2 regions of the Cobetia sp. Dlab-2-AX genome follow, and region 2 is predicted to be linked to the other one. Evidence: predicted binding sites of a transcription regulator. Region 2 holds the regulator's gene; the other holds the start of a gene.
What was found. Region 2 encodes sigma-54, which starts transcription at its own class of promoters, with help from an activator protein. Its sites were predicted from a motif close to TGGCACNNNNNTTGCTNT; they were not measured.
Positions count from the first base shown of each region.

Region 1: the regulator sigma-54 is predicted to act here: its motif matches at 1,607-1,624, upstream of NH396_RS08820 (ANTAR domain-containing protein).

Region 1 covers NZ_JAMXRV010000004.1:204,271-208,865, forward strand. Annotated here, with positions in the region: gene NH396_RS08815 (NarK family nitrate/nitrite MFS transporter) at 1-1,114, opposite strand, end outside; gene NH396_RS08820 (ANTAR domain-containing protein) at 1,666-2,241, shown strand; gene NH396_RS08825 (CmpA/NrtA family ABC transporter substrate-binding protein) at 2,292-3,500, shown strand; gene NH396_RS08830 (TetR/AcrR family transcriptional regulator) at 3,669-4,289, shown strand; partial or broken gene NH396_RS08835 (hypothetical protein) at 4,420-4,595, opposite strand, start outside.
Region 2 covers NZ_JAMXRV010000003.1:96,818-113,586, reverse strand. Annotated here, with positions in the region: gene lptB (LPS export ABC transporter ATP-binding protein) at 1-119, shown strand, start outside; gene NH396_RS06145 (RNA polymerase factor sigma-54) at 353-1,801, shown strand; gene raiA (ribosome-associated translation inhibitor RaiA) at 2,462-2,770, shown strand; gene NH396_RS06135 (PTS sugar transporter subunit IIA) at 2,780-3,250, shown strand; gene rapZ (RNase adapter RapZ) at 3,388-4,329, shown strand; gene NH396_RS06125 (HPr family phosphocarrier protein) at 4,316-4,585, shown strand; gene mgtE (magnesium transporter) at 4,964-6,319, shown strand; gene pmbA (metalloprotease PmbA) at 6,428-7,798, opposite strand; gene yjgA (ribosome biogenesis factor YjgA) at 7,875-8,378, shown strand; gene tldD (metalloprotease TldD) at 8,467-9,927, opposite strand; gene NH396_RS17150 (AsmA-like C-terminal region-containing protein) at 9,924-14,240, opposite strand; gene rng (ribonuclease G) at 14,321-15,784, opposite strand; gene NH396_RS06090 (Maf family protein) at 15,970-16,650, opposite strand.

The DNA.
Region 1 (4,595 bases), on a different contig from region 2:
CGCCGAGCGCCTTGCGATTGACGAAGGGCACGATACCGAAGGTCGCGCCCTCCGCCATCTGCACGAAGAGGCTGAAGACCAGCATGATGCCGATGGCCACCGCGAGGGTTTCCATCTGCGCGAAGCCGACCAGCGCGACGCCTTCACACAGCAGCGCGATGAACAGCCAGCGCACGCGGCCCTTGAGGCCGGCCTGGCGGGCGAAGAGATCGGAGAAGACGCCGCCCAGGGTGCGGGCGAACAGGTTCATCAGGCCGAACAGGCCAGCGATGAGACCGGCGGTGGCGAGATCGAGATCGAAGTGGTCGAAGAAGTAGATGGCGGCGACGTTGTGGATGGTCAGCTCGACCCCGAAGCAGGCGCCATAGACGAGGAACAGGGCCCAGACACGGATGTCGCGTGCCGCCGCGCCGAAGGTGGCGCGCATGCTGTATTCCTTCTCGGCCTTGGGCAGCTCACCACGCTCACGCAGCTCGCTGAAGTTGCCGTCCGGCGCATCCTGGGTGAAGAAGTAGTAGGCGATACCGGTGAGGAACAGCACGATGCCCGGCACGACCATCGCCAGACGCCAGCCCAAGGTCTGCTCGACGCCCAGCATCAGCAGGCCGGCCATCACCAGCGGCATCAGCATCTGGGTAGTGCCGCCGCCCAGGTTGCCCCAGCCTGCGGTGGTGGCGTTGGCGGTACCGACCACATTGGGGCCGAACATCACGGAAGTATGGTACTGGGTGATGACGAAGGAAGCGCCGATGGCACCGATGGCCAGGCGGGCCAGGAAGAAGGATTCGAAGCTGTCGGCGAAACCGATGCACATCACCGGCAGCGAGCCGAGGCACAAGAGCCAGGTATAGGCCTTGCGTGGCCCGATGCGATCACACAGCACGCCGATGGCGAGACGCACGATCACCGTGATGGCGACGGAGGCGATGATGGTGTTGCCGATCTGGGTCTTGGTCAGGCCGAGGTCGTCACGTACCACGGCCATCAGCGGCGCGATGCCGAACCAGCCGAAGAAGCAGACGTGGAAGGCGAACCATGACATGTGGAAGGCGCGCATCTGCGGAGTGTTGAAGCTGAACAGCCGGATGCGGCTGGCCTTGTTGCGGATATCCATGAGTGGGCTCCTGATTCAGCGTCGGTGCCGGGCACGAGGTCAGGTGTGCTCGGCGAGTGGTCGAACGGCTGTGAATGAACGACAGCAAGGGCGCCTCGTCATTGAGGGGCCTGGTTCGACGCACTCGTACTCCGAAGAGCCTGGTCCACGTCATGGATAGCGATGGCAGCAGTCGGTGATGCCATGGTTGCCGGCAGCAGAGTGTCCGTACGGCAAGTGACAGGAACAAAGCAAGTAGCGCGCCAGTTGCGGGGGTGTGAGAGGGACAAGTCCCAGAAGATCAATGGCTTGGCAAGGACAGTAGGGTGGCACGTGCAGGCGGTGTCTCGGGCTGGATGCGCGCTGGCGGTGCGTCAGCAAGGCGCGGGGTACCAGTCTGGCGCACGCGAATGGTGCTGGGAGGGTCGGCAAGGCGCATGCCTCATTGCAGTGCAGCGACGCTTTCGGCTCGACCGCTCTGAAGGCCTTTGGCCGCAAGGTTGCACCAGATTGCGGCACGGATCCTGCTTGGGTGTACGGCAAGTCTCATGCCCGACCCAAGGAAACCTGACATGCCCGTGACCGTGCTGATCGTCGATGTCCGCAGTGAGCGCTCCGCCGCGCTGGAGCAGGCGCTATTGAGCGCCGGCTTCGAGGTGGCGCTGCGCGTTGACGAGCACGAGGACCTGCACGCGCTGGTCGAGCAGCATCAGCCCGATGCGGTGATCATCGACGCCGACCTGCCCAGCCGCGACACCCTGGAGCATCTCGGCCAGCTGGGGCGACGCTATCCCAAGCCGATGATCATGCTGGCCAGTGAAGATGCGCCGGACCTCGTGCGTGAGGCGGCCGGCGCCGGTGTCTCGGCCTATGTGGTGGACCACGTCATGCCAGCGATGGTGCGCAGCATGGTCGAGGTCGCCATCACCAGCTTCGAGGCGCACCGTGCACTCAAGGGGGAGCTCAACCGTACCCAGACCACATTGGTGCAGCGGCGCAGCGTCGATCGCGCCAAGGCCGTGGTGATGGAGACGCGCGGGCTCAGTGAAGATGCCGCCTATCAATACCTGCGCAAGACCGCCATGAACCGGCGCCTGGCTCTGCATGAGCTGGCCGATGAGCTGCTCAAGGCCGCGCGTCGGCGCTGAGCCGGTCGCCGTACTGTCCTTCTCTCTCGATCGTTCAAGAGGTATGCGTGATGCCCACAGATGTACCCCTGAATGGCCATCAGCTGACGCTGGGCCTGATGCCACTCAATGATGCCGCGCCCTTCGTGGTCGCTGAGCAGTTGGGGCTTTTCCGCGAGGAGGGGCTGGCGGTGACACTCAAGTGGCAACCCTCGTGGGCAGCGTTGCGTGATGACCTGCAGACCGGCGTGTTGCAGGGCGCGCAGATGCTGGCGCTGATGCCGCTGACCTCGACCCTGGGCCTGGATGGCCGCGCCACACCGGTGATCAGCGCCATGACGCTCAATCTGGGCGGCAACTCCATCACCCTGTCGCGCGCACTGATGGCGACGCTTGGCGAGAATGGTCACGCGCTTTCCAGCCCGCTGCAGGTCTCCGAGGCGCTGGCGGCGCATGTGCGCGAGCGCAAGCAGCGCGGCGAGCCCCTGCTCAAGCTGGCCAGCGTGCATCCGTTCTCCTCGCATCGTTATCTGTTGCGCTACTGGCTGGCGGCCGGCGGCATCAATCCGGACCGCGACGTCGAGATGCGTGCCGTGGCACCGCCGCTGATGGCGGCGCAACTGGCTAGCGGTGCGCTGGATGGCTTCTGTGTCGGTGAGCCCTGGAACAGCCTGGCGGCGGCACAGGGCATGGGGCAGGTGGTGGCGGGCAGTCATGATATCTGGCGCTTCGGGCAGGAAAAGGTGCTGGGCGTGCGCGAGGACTGGGCGGAGCAGCATCCGCTGGCGCATCAGGCGCTGATTCGCGCGCTGCTCAAGGCCTGCGCCTGGCTGGACCGCCCCGGCAATCGGGCCAGGGCGGCCGAGTGGCTGCATGATGAGGGCATGCCGGAGGTGCCGATGAGCGTGGTGACGCGCGGACTGGAAGACGTGGATGTCGAGCAGTCGGTGGAGGAGTTTCAGCAGCAAAATCCCGGCTGGACCATCTTCCATCGCTACGCGGCCAACTTCCCGTGGCGTTCCCAGACACGCTGGTACATCGCCCAGATGCAGCGCTGGGGCCATCTGCAGGGCTTCAGTGACGAGGATCTCGAGGCGACGCTGGCGCGGTGCGTCCGGCCGGACCTCTACCGCACGGCGGCCCGCAAGCTGGGCATGGTGGTGCCGGTGGTGGATGAGCGCAGCGAAGGCACGCATCCGTCGCCCTGGTGGCTGAGCGGTGAGGCGGGCCAGGTGCCGATGCCGGCGGATGGCTTCATCGATGGTGCGGTCTTCGAGTGATGTCGCAGGCGCGGTGCTTGCCGATCCGCGCTGGCGCGGGATTGCACAGCACTTGCAGAGTCGCCATCTCCCTTGCCGGATGGCAGGGGGGAACCTGACGGCTCAGACATGTTGGCAGTGCGGTTGTGATATTCTCATCGCACTGCCAGCACCGCGTCAGGGGATCGCATGACCACTCGCAAGTCTCAGATTCGCAAGGATAATGTCGGCCGCATCCTGCTCGCCGCCGAAAAGATCTTCGCTCTCAAGGGCTATGTCGGCGCCAGCATGGTCGATATTGCCGCCGAGGTAGAGCTGCCCAAGTCCAATCTGCATTATTACTTCAGCACCAAGGAAGCGCTGTATCGCGCGGTGCTCGATGGCCTGCTGGCGCTGTGGAAGGAAGATGCGCTGTGCTTCGAGGCCTACGATGACCCGCAGCTGGTGCTCTCCACCTACATTCGCGCCAAGATGATGCACTCGCGCCAGCGCCCCTATGGCTCCAAGGTGTGGGCCAGCGAGATCATGCAGGGCGCGCCGGTGCTGGGCGAGGAGCTGACGGTGTGGCTCGACGAGTGGGCCGAGATGAAGAAGTCACGTCTGCGTCAGTGGATCGGCGAGGGCCGCATCGACAACGTCGATGCCTCCGCCTACCTGTACATGATCTGGGCCAGCACTCAGCACTACGCCGACTTCGATCATCAGATCGCGGTGCTCAATCAGGGCAAGGCGCTGAGTGATCGCGAATTCGAGCAGGCGGTGCAGAATGTGACGCGAGTGCTGCTGAAGGGCGTCGGGCTGTCCGCCTGAGCCAGCAGGTGATTTCATGATTTCATTATCTTTAGGCTAATCATGGTCATCATTGGTGGGTCATCAAGCCAATGAAAAAGGGGCTGCCATTGCTGGCGGTCCCTTTTTTGATTCTCATCTATTGCTGGCTGTTCACCGCCGCCGCATATTTCCCCAGCGTCTTCCTGACCACGCCGCCCCAGCCGGCCTCGAAGGCGCGTACCACGTTGTAGGCCCTGTCGGTGAGTGGGGCGTTTGCCAGCCAGAAGGGGGTGGGTGCACGGATGTCCGCGCCGGTCACTTCCGAGTGTCTGGGCACTGCCAGGG
Region 2 (16,769 bases):
TTTGTGACACCGCCTATATCGTCGGCGATGGCCAGATCATCGCCCACGGTGACGCGGACTCCATCCTGGCCAACCAGCAGGTGCGCGACGTCTACCTGGGCCACGAGTTCACGCTCTAGGGTCAGCGGCTGCGCTGAGCCCACCGGAGGCGAAAGCTTCAAAAGCCGCTGCGTGATTTTATCGCGTAGCGGCTTTTTCATGTCTGACATCAGACGCATGCATGACGTCCATACCACCTTGGTGGAAACATGGCATGCAAGTTGCTTGAATATTCACAGCAACCACTTGTCAGTGCCCCGAGTCACGGTATAGCGTAGTAAGCACGTTCCTTTGCCGTGAATTGACTGACTCCATGAAACCCACCCTGCAACTCCGCCTCGGCACCTCGCTGACCATGACGCCGCAGCTTCAGCAAGCGATCCAGCTGCTGCAGCTGTCGACGCTCGATCTGCGTCAGGAGATTCAGCAAGCCCTCGAGTCCAACCCGATGTTGGAGCTCGACGAGGACTACGAGTCGCTGGATGTCATCGAGACACAGGATACGAGCGAGATCTCCACTGCCGACTCCTCAAGCGAGATTCCCGAGGAATACCCCCTCGACAGTGACTGGTCGGACCTCTACCAGGACCACGCCGGTAGCCTGACCAGCTCCGGCAGTGGCAGCGGGAGCGAAGAAGGGCCGGACTTCGATCGCAATACCAGTGTCGAGAGCCTGCAGGACCACCTGCGCTGGCAGCTGGCGATGACCGACCTCGATGGCCGTGAACGCCAGATGGCGGAGAGCCTGATCGATGCCGTCGACGGTGCCGGTTACCTGAGCCTGTCACTCGATGAGCTGGTCGATGGTCTGCGCGGCCAGGGCCTGCCCGGTCTCAAGGCCTCCGAGCTCGAGCAGGTACTGCTGCGTCTGCAGCAGTTCGACCCGACCGGCGTCTTCGCCCGCGACCTGCGCGAGTGCCTGCTGCTGCAACTGGCGCTGCTGCCGGATGATCTGCCGCTGCTGGCGCAGGCGCGTCGCCTGGTACGTCAATTCCTCGAGGCACTGGGCAACGATGACCGCAAGCTGCTCAAGCGCCGACTGAGCCTTGACGATGACGAGCTGGACCACGTCATCCGCCTGGTGCGCGCGCTCGATCCGCGTCCGGCATCCGCCTGGGGCGAGCCCGCCAGCGATTACGTGATCCCTGATCTGCTGGTGCGTTATACCCGCCACGGCTGGCAGGTCGAGCTCAACCCGGAAGCGCTGCCCAAGCTGCGCATCCAGCCGGAATACGCCGCACTGATAAAGCGTGCCGACAAGTCCGCCGACAACACCTTCCTCAAGGACAACCTGCAGGAAGCGCGCTGGCTGATGAAGAGCCTGTCATCACGCAATGACACCCTGCTCAAGGTCGGCCGCGAGATCATGGCGCGCCAGATCGACTTCCTCGAGCAAGGCGAGGAAGGCATGAAGCCACTGATTCTGGCCAACATCGCCGAAGTGGTCGAGATGCACGAATCGACCATCTCGCGGGTCACGACCCAGAAATACATCCACACCCCGCGCGGCGTCTTCGAGCTCAAGTTCTTCTTCTCGAGCCAGGTCGGTGGCAGCGGCAGTGGCGACGCCCACTCAAGCACCGCCATTCGTGCCCGCATCCGCAAGCTGATTGCGGAAGAACCGGCTCGCAAGCCTCTCTCCGACTCACGCCTGGTCGATCTGCTCGCCAGCGATGGCATCGAGGTCGCACGCCGTACCGTGGCCAAGTATCGCGAAGCGATGGGCATCCCATCCTCCAGCGAGCGCAAGCGTCTGGCCTGAGGCATCACCTGCAGCTGCCATGCCCTGCTTTCACCTCCACAATGGCAGCCGCCGCCAACCTCAGACGCTGGTTTTCTCTCTCACCAGCCTCTGACATTACTGACACCGGCGCGCCTGTTGCGCGCCCTGTCATGCCGTCAACCACTCGTCAATGACCCATCATGGCCCATGACGGCGCGCAGGATGTTGGCAAAAATCCATCATTCCGGCAGCATCATTTACCGTCAATCGCATGTTTTTAAAGTCACTTTTGGCCGTATTGCACCGGGATGACACTCGGTGATCCTTCCGGCACGCTGCTTGCTCCACGCAACCCAGGCGCCTGAAAGGCGGCGTACATGCAGGGATTGGCGACGAAAACCCGCCTTCTTGCGCGCCTTTCATGCACCACCCTTCAAGCGTGACCTTGAAGTCCATTCCGCTACCCTTCATTGAGTTGAAGACAAGCACTGAGCCACGATGCAGCGCAGCGTTGATCTTTGCGCAAAGCTTGGGCATTGTCGGTACAGACGCTCACGACATCTGACGCCGCTGGCAAGGGCGCGAAAACATCGCCAGACGGCGGCCGTCAAGCCTGTTGCAGAGCGTCCGATCAGGGTTTGCTCGTAGTCAAAAAGGGTTACAATTGAATGGCAACCCGCTGGATAAAGGAGCGTGTCCATGCAAGTGAATATTACCGGGCATCATGTGGAACTTACCGATCCTCTCCGCGATTACGTCAACGAGAAGCTCGCCCGCCTCGAACGGCATTACGACAACATCACCAATGTTCAGGTGACACTGTCGATCGAGAAGGAGCGCCAGCAGGCTGCCTGCACCTTGCACGCAGCAGGCGCTGACCTCCACGCCCTGGCAGAAGACCCCAACATGTACGCTGCCATCGACGCGCTCGCCGACAAGCTGGATCGCCAGCTGGTCAAACACAAGGAAAAGTCCCAGGCTCGTGCTCAGGGCACCGGGACCCGTTGACCTTCAGCCATGACACTTGATCAGATCCTCCCCCCCGAGCGCACCCTTTACGGTGTCCCCGGGGGGAGCAAGAAGCGGGTGCTTGAATTCTTCAGCACCTTCATCGCACAGAACATTCCCAGCCTGGATAGCCAGGAAGTCTTCTCGCGCCTGATCGGGCGCGAGAGACTGGGATCGACCGGCATCGGCCACGGTGTGGCCGTGCCCCATGCACGTAGCCCGCATTGCAAGACGCCAATCGCTGCGTTTCTGAAGCTCGGTGAACCCATCGACTTCGATGCCATCGACGGAGAACCCATCGATCTGCTGTTCGTGCTGCTGGTGCCTGAGGAAGCGGATGAAACCCATCTGACGCTGCTCGGGCAGGTCGCGGAATTGCTCAATTCCCCGACCAATCGCTCGGCCCTGCGCCAGGCAGACAGCCAGCGTGCACTCTTTGAGGCATTGACCCAAGCCATCGCCGAATTACCGGCGCGCTGAATCACAGGCCCGGACATCGTCCGGGCTTTCGTCTTGCTGGCCTCCCATCGGCCGACGTACAGCGCACTGATAGCGGGCAGCCTTCTGCCCCACCCCTGCATTCTTTCGACGTTGACCTCGCCCTTGGAGAGCACTTCATGAAGATCGTGATCATCAGCGGCCGCTCCGGCTCCGGGAAATCCATCGCTCTCCAGGCGCTGGAAGACATTGGCTACTATGCCATCGACAATCTGCCCGGCATGCTGCTGGCGCCACTGGTCGACCAGCTCGAACAGGACAGTCCGGCACGCCGACGTATCGCGGTCTCCATCGATGCCCGCAACCTGCCGGAAGCCTTGACCCGCTTCCCCGAATTGCTCGACAACGTCCGCCAGAGCGGCATGGACGTGCAGGTCGTCTACCTGACCACCGATTCGCGCGTGCTGCTGGAACGCTACTCGGCGACCCGTCGTCGTCACCCTCTGACGCGCGACAACGACCACACCCTGGCCGAGGCCATCGAGATCGAGCAGAAGACGCTCGCTCCCATTCGCCAGAAGGCCGATCTGGTCATCGACTCGACCAACCTGAGCGTGCACGATCTGCGCTCCCGGATCACCGAGCAGGTCGCCCAGCACAGCTCTCGCCACCTGACGCTGACCTTTGAATCCTTCGGCTTCAAGCATGGCGTGCCGACCGACGCCGACATGGTGTTCGATGTCCGCTGCCTGCCCAACCCGTACTGGGACATCAACCTGCGCGGCGATACCGGTCGCGATGACAGCGTGGCCGAATTCCTGCGGCGCTACCCCACCGTCCAGGCGATGCATGACGATATCGCCGGCTGGCTGGAACGCTGGCTGCCCGCCTATCAGGACAGCAATCGCAGCTACCTGACGGTGTCCGTGGGCTGCACCGGCGGCCAACATCGCAGCGTCTACCTGTGCGAGCAGCTGGCGAGCTACTTCGCCGAGCGCCTGCCGGAGGTGCGTCTACGCCATCGTGAACTGGGTATTCATACCGCACTGAGTCATGTCGATACCACAGGCGAAAGCGACTCAGACACCAGCACCGAGGAGAGTCGCGATGGCCTCTCGTGAGCTGACGCTGACCAACCGTCGCGGGCTGCACGCCCGCGCAGCCACCAAGCTGGTCAATTGCTGTGCGCCCTATTGCGCGACGGTGATGGTCAGCCATGGCGAGCGACGCGCCAATGCAGCCAATGTCATGGCGTTGCTGATGCTTGCCGCACCCTGCGGCACCAAGCTGTTGATCGATGTCGAGGGCGAACAGGCCGATGAGGCGATGCTGGCCATCGAGGCGCTGTTCGAGGCGCGTTTCGAGGAAGACGAATAACCGCCACTGACAGCGCTGTACATTTGCGCTATGCGCTCAGCCTTCCTTCCTCAGCCAGCTCGCTTCTTGGTCAACTATCTTTTCGGCCCGCTCGCTTATCGGCCAGCTCCCCCCCTCTGGCAGCCCCCCCTGGCGACACCATCAACGGCTCGCGTGGGATGCCTGGCACCTGATCTTGCACCTATCCTTTCACCTACCCTCCCCCCTTTCCCTGCACCTATCCTTGCGCTTGACAGCCATGCAACGCTGCTTTTGCGCCAGTGGCCGGAACGCGGATTGTCCTTTCGATAAGAAACGCTGTTCTCTTTTGTCGACGCGCCCCCCTGAGCCAATGGTAGAATCAGCACTGTCCTTCATGTCGACAGGGGAAGCCGACAGATGAGCAAGACGTCTCGAAAACTCAAGCCAAGACTTGATCGCCTGTCACAGGCGCTGGAAAGCGGCGAGCTGGAACAGGCAAGACGCATGCTCAATCGCGGCCTCGCGCCGGTGGACGTGGCCCACCTGCTCGAATCCTCGCCCCCCAAGGAGCGTAATCTGCTCTGGGAGCTGGTCGATGCCGAGCTACAGGGCGATGTCCTTCAATACCTTGGCGAAGACATCCAGACCGACTTCCTCAAGGACATGGACGCCGTCGACGTTCTCGCCGCTACCGAGAACCTGGAACCGGATGATGTCGCCGACATCCTGCAGCGCCTGCCGAATACGGTGATTCTCGAAGTCCTCGACTCCATGGAGGCGCAGGAGCGTCTGCGCGTCGAAACGGTACTGTCCTTCCCGGAGGATACCGCCGGCGGCCTGATGAACACGGACACCATCACCATTCGTCCGGACATCACCCTGGACGTGGTGCTGCGCTACATTCGCCGCCACGAGCGCCTGCCCGACTCCACCGATACCCTGCTGGTCGTCTCACGACGCGATGAATTCATCGGTGCGCTGCCCATCAACCGCCTGCTGGTCTCGGACCCCGGCGTCACGGTGCGCGAAGTGATGGACACCGACAGCGTGGTGATCCCGGCCCTGATGCCGGAGAACGAAGTCGCTTCGCTATTCGAGAAGCACGATCTGATCTCGGCGCCCGTGGTCGGCGGCGATGGCAACCTGCTGGGTCGCATCACCATCGATGACGTGGTCGATGTCATCCGTGGCGACGCCGAGCACCAGGTGATGTCGATGGCGGGGATGGATGAGGACGAAGACACCTTCTCTCCCGTGATACGGACCTCGTGGCGCCGCGCCGTCTGGCTCGGTATCAACCTGCTGACCGCCTTCATGGCCTCCGCCGTGATCGGCATGTTCGAAGGCACCATCCAGAAGATCACCGCGCTGGCCGTGCTGATGCCCATTGTCGCCAGCATGGGGGGCATCGCGGGCTCTCAGGCACTCACCGTCCTGATCCGTGGTATCGCGCTGGGGCACGTCAAGAGTGGCAATGTCAGCTGGCTACTCAAGCGCGAAGTCATCGTCGCGGGACTCAACGGCCTGTTATGGGCCGTGGTGGTGGCAGGCATCGCCATCGTATGGTTCGGGGATGTCCAGCTGGGGGCAATCATCGGCGCCGCGATCATGATCAACCTGTTGATCGCCGCCGTGACGGGCACACTGTTGCCGGTACTGCTCAAGAAGCTCAATATCGACCCTGCCCTTTCCGGCAGCGTGATATTGACCACCGTGACCGACGTGATCGGCTTCATGGCCTTCCTGGGGCTGGCGACCTGGCTCTATCTGTAATCCCCGACGGGTGCGGGTATTAGTGATTACCCCAGAAACAACACGGCCGCTCCCGAGGGAGCGGCCGTGTTGTTTGTCGCCTGTCGCACGAGACAGAAGCGTCAGCGATCAGCCTTCCAGCTCATCATCTTCTCCTTCGGACATGCCCGCGACGGTCATGCCATCGATCAGCCAGCTACCACTGTGGATGCTGCCACGCGTATCGACATCATCACCGACCGCCAGCAGATTGGCCGCCATGTCGCGTAGATTGCCGGCAATGGTGAATTCCTCGACCGCATGCTGGATCTCGCCGTTCTCGACCCAGAAACCGGAGGCGCCACGCGAGTAGTCACCAGTGACACCGTTGACGCCCTGGCCCATCAGCTCGGTCACCAGCACGCCGGTCCCCATCTGCTTGAGCATCTCATCGAGCGAGGTCAGCGGCGCGGTGATGCGCACGTTGCGCGCGCCGCCAGCGTTGCCGGTGGTCTGCATGTTCAAGCGACGGGCACTGTAGGCGCTCAGCATGTAACTCTGCACCTTGCCGTTGGCAAAGTAGACATTGTCACGCGTCGCGACGCCATCGTTGTCGAAGGCGGCGCTGGACATGCCACCGACTTCCCGCGGCTTCTCGCCCAGCGTGAACCAGTCGGGGAACAGCGGCTGGCCCAGGCTATCGCACAGGAAGCTGGACTCACGGTACAGCGAGCCGCCGGCGATGGCAGACAGGTAGTGACCGATCAGACCGGCCGACATTTGCGGGTCGAACATCACCGGCATGCGACCCGTCGCCACCTTGCGCGCATTCAGACGCGCCAGCGTGCGGCGAGCAGCTTCACGCCCCACCGACTCGGGGGAACGCAGGTCTGCCGGATTGCGCACGCTGGTGTAGTCATAGTCACGCTGCATGCCCTGTGCATCCTTGGCGATCAGCATGCATGACATCGAGTGACGACTGCCGCACTGGCTGGCCAGGAACCCATGGCTGTTGCCATAGACCTGCACGCCTTCGCCACTGGAGAAGCTGGCGCCTTCGGACTGCGCGATGCCTTCCACTTCCAGCCCGGCACGCTCACAGGCCAGTGCCAGGTCGGTCGCTTCATCGACGCTGATCGCCCAGGGATGATGCGCCTTGAGGTCAGGGAAGTCGGTGGCCATCAGTTCGGCCGGCGCCAGCCCGGCAAAGCTGTCTTCGCCGGTATAGTGCGCGATGGAGACCGCCTTCTCGACCGCGGCGCGGATCGAGTCGCTGCCGGCATCGGACGAGGTCGCACTGCCCTTGCGGTTGCCGAGATAGACCGTCACGCCGATGCCCTGATCGCGTGACAGCTCGACGGTTTCCACCTCACCGTCGCGCACCGAGATGCTGACGCCCTGATCGACGCTGGCGCCGACCTCACAGGCATCGGCGCCCAGGCTGCGGGCCAGCTCGAGCGCTTCGCTGACGCGACGCTCGAGCAGTTGTTGCTGAGCAACGGCATCAAAGGCCTGGCTCATGTTGTTCTCCTTCTGAGGAGACGGGGCGCTGGCAATGCTATACTGCCGCAAATTTCCCCGACTCGTTGGAATTGGCATGCGTAAAGAAAGATCTGAGGAGCTCGTCGAGCGTCCCAGCAAATCCCAGATGAAGCGTGAAATGATCGAACTTCAGGCACTGGGCAAGAAGATCATCGACATGCCGGCCGGGCAGCGCGCCAAGTTTCCGCTCTCCGATGACATGCTGGCCGCCATCGATGAATGCGGTCGCATTCGCAGTCACGAGGGCCTGCGTCGTCACATGCAGTACGTCGGCAAGCTGATGCGCAAGGAAGACCTCGAGGCCATCAATGCCGTCTTCCAGAACATGGAACAGCAGAGCATCCGTCGTGATGCCTCCTTCCAGCGCCTGGAGCGCTGGCGTGACCGCCTGATCGAGGATGACGAAGCCTTCGTGATCTTCGTCGAGGACCACCCCGAGGTGGACCGCCAGGCACTGCGTCAGCTGATCCGCAACTCACGTGCCGAACGTGATGCCGGCAAGCAGCCCAACAGCGCCAAGAAGCTCTTCAAGCTGCTGCGTGCCGAACTCGATCTCTGATTCTGGCATTTCCCGCTTCATCGACGCCGCTGCGGCCCTGCCACGGCGGCGTCGTCATGTCTGCTCCCTGTCGTTCAGCCTCATCGGCTCACGACTGGGTGCCTCCCACCGTCAATTCGTCGAGCTTCAGGGTCGGCTGGCCGACGCCGACCGGCACGGACTGGCCGTCCTTGCCACACACGCCGACCCCGGTATCCAGCTCGAGATCGTTGCCGATCATCGAGACGCGCCCCATGGATTCCGGGCCATTGCCGATCAGGGTCGCACCCTTGACCGGCGTGGTCACCTTGCCATCCTCGATCAGGTAGGCCTCACTGGCCGAGAACACGAAGCGCCCGGAGGTGATATCCACCTGACCGCCGCCGAAGCTGACCGCGTAGAGCCCGCGCTTGACGCTCTTGATGATCTCCTGCGGGTCACGTTCGCCGCCCAGCATGTAGGTATTGGTCATGCGCGGCATCGGCAGATGGGCGAAGGACTCGCGACGCGCGTTGCCCGTCGGTGCCATGCCCATCAGGCGAGCATTCAGCTTGTCCTGCATGTAGCCGGTGAGAATGCCGTCCTCGATCAGCGGCGTGTACTGGCCCGGGGTGCCTTCATCATCGACGGACAGCGAGCCTCGGCGATCGGCCAGGGTCGCATCGTCGACCACGGTGACGCCACGCGCCGCGACCTGCTCGCCCATGCGACCGGAGAAGGCAGAGCTGCCCTTGCGGTTGAAATCACCTTCCAGACCATGACCGACGGCCTCGTGCAGCAGCACGCCCGGCCAGCCATTGCCCAGCACCACCGGCATCTGACCGGCCGGCGCATCGACGGCCTCGAGATTGACCAGCGCCTGACGCACGGCTTCGCGCGCGTAACGCTCGGCGACATTGTCGTCGCGCAGGCGAGTCAGCGGGAAGCGACCGCCACCACCGGCGCTGCCACGCTCGCGACGCCCATTGCGCACCGCGATCACGCTGATGTTGAAACGCACCAGCGGGCGCAGGTCGGCCGCCAAGGTGCCATCACTGGCACGCACCATCACCACCTCGTAAAGCGCCGACAGCGAGGCCGATACCTGACTGATGGAAGGGTCGAGGCTGCGCGCGATGCGATCCGCCTCCTTGAGCATCGCGACCTTGTCCTCAGCGCTCAGGCCATTCAGCGGGTCGATGCCTGCATAGAAGGACGGCGCCTGGGTGATGATCGAGCTTGCGACCGTACCGCTGCTGCCGCTGCGCGAGATACCCGCCGCAGTACGACCGGTATCGGCAAGCGCGGCGGCATCGATCTGATTGGAGTACGCGAAGCCGGTCTTCTCCCCCGCCAGTGAGCGTACGCCCACGCCGCCATCGATGTTATAGCTGGCGTCCTTGACGACGCCGTCTTCCAGCACCCAGCTCTCCTGCCAGATACGCTGGAAGTAGAGGTCGGCATAGTCGGTGCCCGGGCCCATGGCATGTGCCAGGCCAGCATCCAGATCATCCAGGCTGAGCCCGCCCGGGGTCAGCAACAGGGCCGCGGCATCGTCGAGCACGCGACCGGAACTCGCATTTTGCGTCATTCGGCACTTTCCAGAGTAATGTTCGGGTCGCCCCAGGGGCCTGATACCCGATAGTGAATTTGCGTCACCTTGTCGATGAAGCGGCCGAAGATCTTGTCGGCCACGAACAGCGCCCCGCCCACGGCGGGCGCGCCTGCCAGCACGGCGGCCAGCGGAAGGTTCTGGCTGACCGGCACCGTGATGGCCATGCGTTGATCAAGGGTACCGCGAAGCAGATCGACCTGACCGTTGAGTGTCACGGTGGTGGACGGCGCCTCGATACGCAAGGGGCCATCGCTTTCCAGCCGCCCATCGAAGAGCGTCGCTGCGCCGCGCACCTTGTCGAAGGCCGTCCCCTTGTCGGTGACATCAGAAAAGTCCAGCGACAGCCGGCGCAGCAGGTTATCCACATTGACCAGCCCCAGCAGGCGGGCGGAGGTCGAGCCCAGATTCAGGAAGCGTCCGTCATCCAGCTTGATCTCGACGCGACCATTGGAGCGTGACAGGGCAAAGTCCTGCGGCGCACCGGGCCAGGCCAGCTTGACCTCGGCCCGGGCGCGGTCCGCCTCGATGCCGCGCGGTTGGGAGAGGCGCTCGAGCAGCCCGCCCAGGTCACTGCCATCGGCGGACAGGCGAGCGCGCGTCAGACTGTTGGCGCCGGCATCCTCCCAGGTGATATTGCCCACTGCGGTGATTCTGCCCAGCGTGATGGAGAGCGGCAACACCACCAGCTGCTGGCTGTCGGCGGTCCAGTCGGCACTGATCGGCCCCAGCTGCTGATCGCGCCAGATGAGGTGTGCCAGACGCAGACTGCCCGCGGGCAGGTCGGCAAGCTCGGCGGGATACGGCGTCGGCTCGATGCCGACATCGATAGCCTCGGTAAAGTTGCCTGGCACACTGGCAGTCTGCGTCTCCTGCTCGGCATCCGCGGGCCACAGGGCGTCGAGATTCAGAGTGTCCAGGTCCAGAATCAGCGGTCGCGCGGCACCTGACTGCCACACCAGCTCACCACTGGCGAGCTGACCATCCAGCGTCGCGGCCAGCCCCAGTCCTTGCTGCTGCGAGCTCTGGCGTGGCGCGGCCTCCAGCGTCATCGGCCCCGCACACCGGGACTGGATCATCAGGCAATCGGTGGCAACGCGCAGGCGTGACAAGGCACGCAGGGGGTCGCTCTGCTCCGTGTCGTTGCCCTCTCTACTCGCGCTGTTCTCACCACTCGCGCCGCCCTCATCACTCGCGCTGCCCTCACCGGAGAGCGCTCCCGCCCACGGCTTCCAGAGCTCGGGGGCAAGGGTCGGTGTGCGCCAGGCGATGTCCCAGCCGGTCTGGGTAGGCCACTGCGGGTCGCTCGGCCAACGCTCCAGCCACAACTGCCCCGTCATCGGCACCGTGCTGCCATCATCACGCGTATTGCCGCCTTTCCAGCGTGCCCGGGCGCGATTGTCGAGACGCACATCACCGCCACCCTCCGCGAGACCGATATCCACCGCCAGTGGGGCCGCCTCCTCTCGCGTCTTGCCAAAGGGTGCCGGCAGATTGATGGCGACTCCCTTGAGGTCACTCGAGAGCGCCAGAGTGGCGCCGTCATCGGGCAGCATCAGGCGCGCCTGATAGTTGAACTCGCCGCCCAGCGCACGCGGCGTCTCGCCGTCCTGCAAGGCGGCCCGAGTGTTCTCGGCGGCATCGCCGATCAGGTGCTCGGGCGTGCCCAGCCAGCCCAGCACCGGTGCCAATGGCGCCTTGCCATCGAAGGTGATCGCGCCCTTGCTGCTTGAATCTTCCTGCCCGATGTTGAGCGCCGCCTTGACCGCACCGCCGAACAGCTTGCCGGAGAGGTTGCCGGTCAACTGCTCACGACGCCCCTCGGGGCGGGAAGGGTCATGCACGAACTCGAGCGGCCCGCGAATGTCATCAACCTCGATGCCCGGCCCCGGAAAGACCAGCGTCGCCGCCTGGCGCTCGCCCACCTTGCCCGCCGCCGTGATGCGCGTCTGCTCGGCGTCCTCCAGGGGCACGCGGATATCCATGGACGCAGCCACCGAGCCCTTGCCCTGCCACTCGGCGATCAACGCAGCGGTATCCTCGAGCGGCGCATGCGAGATCAGATCGAACAGCGCCTCGACGCTGCCGGTCACATCCCCCTGGATACTCAAGGTATTGTCCTGCATGCCGACATCGGCCTGACGCACCGACAGAGGTGCTGCACCGCCCAGCGCCGTGGCCGGCTGAGAGCGCGCCGCCGCGACCGTGGCACTCAACGCATTGTCATGCAGCGCGAGGTTGCCCTTCACGCCCTCCAGCGCAGGCCAGCCCTCGGCGTAACCGAGTCGCCCGTCTTCGATGGCCAGCTCAAGGTCCAGCGAATCGCCGGGTCCATAGCCATCCTCGCCATTGTCATCATCCCACACCTGGGTGAGATGCAGGCTGCCCTCGGGGACCTGCCCCGCGACATCGCGCGTCAACCACTCACTCAGCGCCGGGTCCAGCACCTTCATCGGCAACCAGGAGGCCAGCGGTATACTGCGGGCGTTCACATCGCGCATCTCGAGATCCAGCTGGAAGCGATCATGGTCCTGAGCGGGAATCTGCAGGCCGAAGCCGCCCGTCACATCGGCGCCGTCGCGCTGGATATGCAGGTCATGCCCCGTGACGCTGCTGCCACTGTCATCGACCTTGACCTCGACCACTCCGTCGGCGGCCTCGAGCTGCCAGCCGTCGCCGAAGACTTCGGGAAAGTGGAAGCGCATCCCCGGGTCACCACGAAACGCGATCCGGCTCGCGATGCCGCCCTCCTCAAGACTGTGCGCGGTGACCCAGGCCGCCAGGGGGCCGAGTCCCGGGGCGCCCTGCCAGGGTTCCACCTCGGCGCCGGTGAGCCCCAGCGCCAGCGTCATGGTCAGCGGGGCATCGAGCCCGATCCCGGCCAGCGACAGGGAGAGGCCGTTGGCCGTGCCTCGCGGATCGAGAGACTCGAGCACATCCCCAAGTTCGCCGAGCGCCAGCACATTGCGCCAGCGCGCCACCTTTTCCAGATCGAAACTGCTGGTGACCAGCGACACGCTGCCATCGGCGAGATCCCCCGACAGCGATATACGCTCGGGCAGGCTGGCAAGCGCCGTGGAGGCTTCTGGCGATGACGCCGTTTGCGGCGTCTGGCCGTCACTGCCTGCCACCGGGGCGCCGGCCGCCGGAGTGCCGGCCACCGGAGCGCCGGCCGCCGGGGCGTCATCGAGTTGCGTGGCGCCGACCGAGATCTGATTGAGCCAAGCCTGCCAGCGATCACTGCCCGCCAGGTCGCGCAGCCACTGGCCACGCGCATGAATGTCCTTGAGCGCCAGCTGGGCGCCATGGTGATCCAGCGTCAGGCGATTGAGATCGAGACGCAGGCGAGCATCTTCCAGTCGTGCGTCACGCCAGCGCGCCCACAGCGTCGCGTTGCCATCGGCGTCGCGCAGCATCAGGCTGTCGCGCTCGCTCATCAGGCGACCGACACTCGCCAGCGCACCGGCGTCCAGCTCCACCTGCAGCTGGGCCGAGTAGTCGGCGAGGCCGTCATCTCCCGGCAGCACTTCCAGTACGGCGCTGACTCCGGCCTGAGGCGATTCCCCGACCCGCAACTGGCCTTCCAGATGCGCGCGATCGCCTTCTCCCGACAGCAACAGTTCGGCGGCATTCAGGTTGAGGGTATCGTTGCGACCATGCAGCACCAGACGCACATCCTCGAGCCGCACTCGTTGACGCGCCAGCAGCGCCAGCCCCTGCTCCGTCTGCGCAAGGCTCACCTGCCCTTCGGGTTCGAGCGCTTCGGGAGGACGCGGCGGCCCCGGCCAGCCCCAGCTGCCATCTTCACGCTGGTACAGGTGCACGATGACGCCGGTGGCAGTGGCGCGATCAAAGACAGGCGCCAGATGGCGCAGGGAGGAGAGCACATCGAGACGGGTTTCCAGATGGGACACGCTCAACAGCGGCGCCGCCTGCATCTCGTCGGGACGAAAGAGGTTCAGACCGGACAGCTCGATGGCCGGATCAAGGTGATCCATTCGGCCCTCAAGCGATGACATCCCCACATTGGAGTGGGTCTGGGTGGCGATGAAGTCACTGATGGACTCACTGCGCGAATCCAGCGTGGTCAACCACCAGCGCAGGCCCCCGATCAGGATGGCCAGCAACGCCAGCAGTACCGCGAGCGCCATCAGCAGCCCGCGCGCCCAGCGCCGCCCACGCGAGGGTGGCGCTGGCACCGCAGCTGGCGAAGACGGGGTGTCGTCGACGCCCTCCTGCACCGCCTCTTGCGAGGTGGAACGTGCCGCCTCTGGTGAGGTAGAACGGGTCACTGATGGTTCTCCGAACAGGACAGACTCACGATGTGGATAACGCGACTCCCGGCTTCATCGCAGGCTCGGTGGCTGACAGATCACATGAGCACAATATCGTACTGCTCCTGGGTGTAATGCGCCTCGACCTGGAAACGGATGGTCTTGCCGATGAAGCTCTCGAGGTCCGCCACGGCCGCGGATTCCTCGTCCAGCAGGCGATCGACCACGTTCTGTGAGGCCAGCACCATGTAGGTATCCGGGCTGTAGGCGCGCTCTTCGCGCATGATCTCGCGGAAGATCTCGTAGCAGACCGTCTCCGGCGTCTTGAGGGTGCCGCGCCCCTGACAGGTCGGGCAGGCCTCGCACAGCACCTGCTCCAGACTCTCGCGCGTGCGCTTGCGCGTCAGCTGCACCAGGCCCAGCTCGGTCACACCGGTCATCTTGTTCTTGGCGTGGTCACGCTCCAGCGACTTCTCGAGCACCCGCAGCACCTGGCGCTGATGCTCGGCCTCTTCCATGTCGATGAAGTCAATGATGATGATGCCGCCGAGATTGCGCAGCCGCAGCTGGCGCGCGATGGCGGTCGCCGCCTCGAGATTGGTCTTGAAGATGGTCTCTTCGAGGTTGCGGTGGCCGACGAAACCACCGGTGTTGACGTCGATGGTGGTCATCGCCTCGGTCTGGTCGATCACCAGATAGCCACCACTCTTGAGCTGCACCTTGCGACCCATCGCCTTGTGCAGCTCATCCTCGACACTGAACAGATCGAAGATCGGTCGCTCGCCAGGGTAATACTCGATGCGCCCTTCCATGTCCGGCATGAATTCGCTGGAGAATTCCTTGAGACGCAGATAGTTCTCGCGGGAATCGATGCGCACGCGCTCGATCTCGTCGCGCATCACATCGCGCAGCGTGCGCATGAACAGTGGCAGATCATCGTAGATGACGCTGGGCACGGCAGCGGTGAGGCGACGTTCACTGACCTTGCGCCACAGGCGCAGCAGGAAATGCATGTCCTGTTTGAGTTCCGCCTCGCTGATGCCCTCGGCGGCGGTGCGCAGGATGAAGCCGCCGGGCGCCTCCGGATCAAGCTCCGTCAGGCACTGCTCGGTCATCTCCTTGAGGCGGTCACGCTCGACATCGCTCTCGATGCGCTGCGACACGCCGGTATGCGGCGAGTCCGGCATGTAGACCAGATAGCGTGACGGCACCGACAGATGCGTGGTCAGCCGGGCGCCCTTGGTGCCGATGGGGTCCTTGGTGACCTGCACCACCAGTGGCTGGCCTTCGCTGAGCAGCTCGCGGATCGAAAGCTGCTCATCATGCGGCGTATGCGCCGGCATGACTTCCTGGGCATGGATGAAGGCCGCCCGTTCGAGACCGATATCGATGAAGGCCGCCTGCATGCCGGGCAATACTCTCACCACCTTGCCACGGTAGATGTTGCCGACGATGCCGCGTCGCCCGCTGCGTTCGATGAAGGCTTCCTGCAGGACACCGTTCTCGACTACCGCCACGCGGGTCTCCATCGGTGTCAGATTGATCAATACCTCGCCGCTCATAGCGCAAGTCCTTGTAAAGTCGTTGCTTGCGATTATGACATAGCTAGGGAGCCCCCGGCTGTGATCTATCGACTAAGGATTTCCTGCAACGGGTATTTTGTGCCACGCATGCAAGCCATGGTTCTTCGTGATAACGCTGGTGCGCTGACTCGACGCCCGACGGATGCAGCGTGGAACATCGCCCGTCAGAGCGGTTGCCACGGCTGAACGCCCGCCTTGCTCAAGAGCTGTGCAGTCTCATGCAGCGGCAGCCCGACCACGGCGCTGTAACTGCCCTCAAGATGACTGACGAAGACGGCGCCGAGCCCCTGGATGGCGTAACCACCTGCCTTGTCAGCGGGCTCACCGGTCGCCCAGTAGCGCGCGGCCTCCTCTGGGGTGATGGTGCGGAAGGTCACGCGGCTCTCGACCAGCTCGCTCGCGCAGCGGATGTCGCGCCCGGCGTCGCCATGACACAGCGCCACACCACTGAGCACCTGATGACTGCGCCCCGAGAGGCTGAGCAGCATCTCGCGCGCGTCCAACTCGTCGCGCGGCTTGCCGAGAGTGCGTCCATCCAGTGCCAGCGCGGTATCCGCGCCGAGTACTCGCCACCCCGCCGTCTGGCCTGCCGTCCGCTGCGCCAGGGCCGCGAAACCGGCCTGCGACTTCTCTCGCGCCAGACGCAGCACGTAATGCTCCGGCGACTCATTGGCCTGCGGCGTCTCATCGATATCCACCGGCGCCACCTCACATTGGATGCCGATACTGGCCAGCAGGTCACGACGACGCGGCGACCCCGAGGCCAGAATCAATCCCGGATGAGCAGCGTCCTGTTGATCAGAACCCTGTTGAGCAATGCCCTGTTGAGCAATGCCCTGAAACATCACGTTGCGCTGCCCCGCGGCGTCAGAGTTTGCAAAGAGTGAGGAAGTGGGGCTGTCGGTATCAGGTGTGGATGGCCTGGAAGCGGATGAACTTGAACGGGATGACATGGAAGACCTCG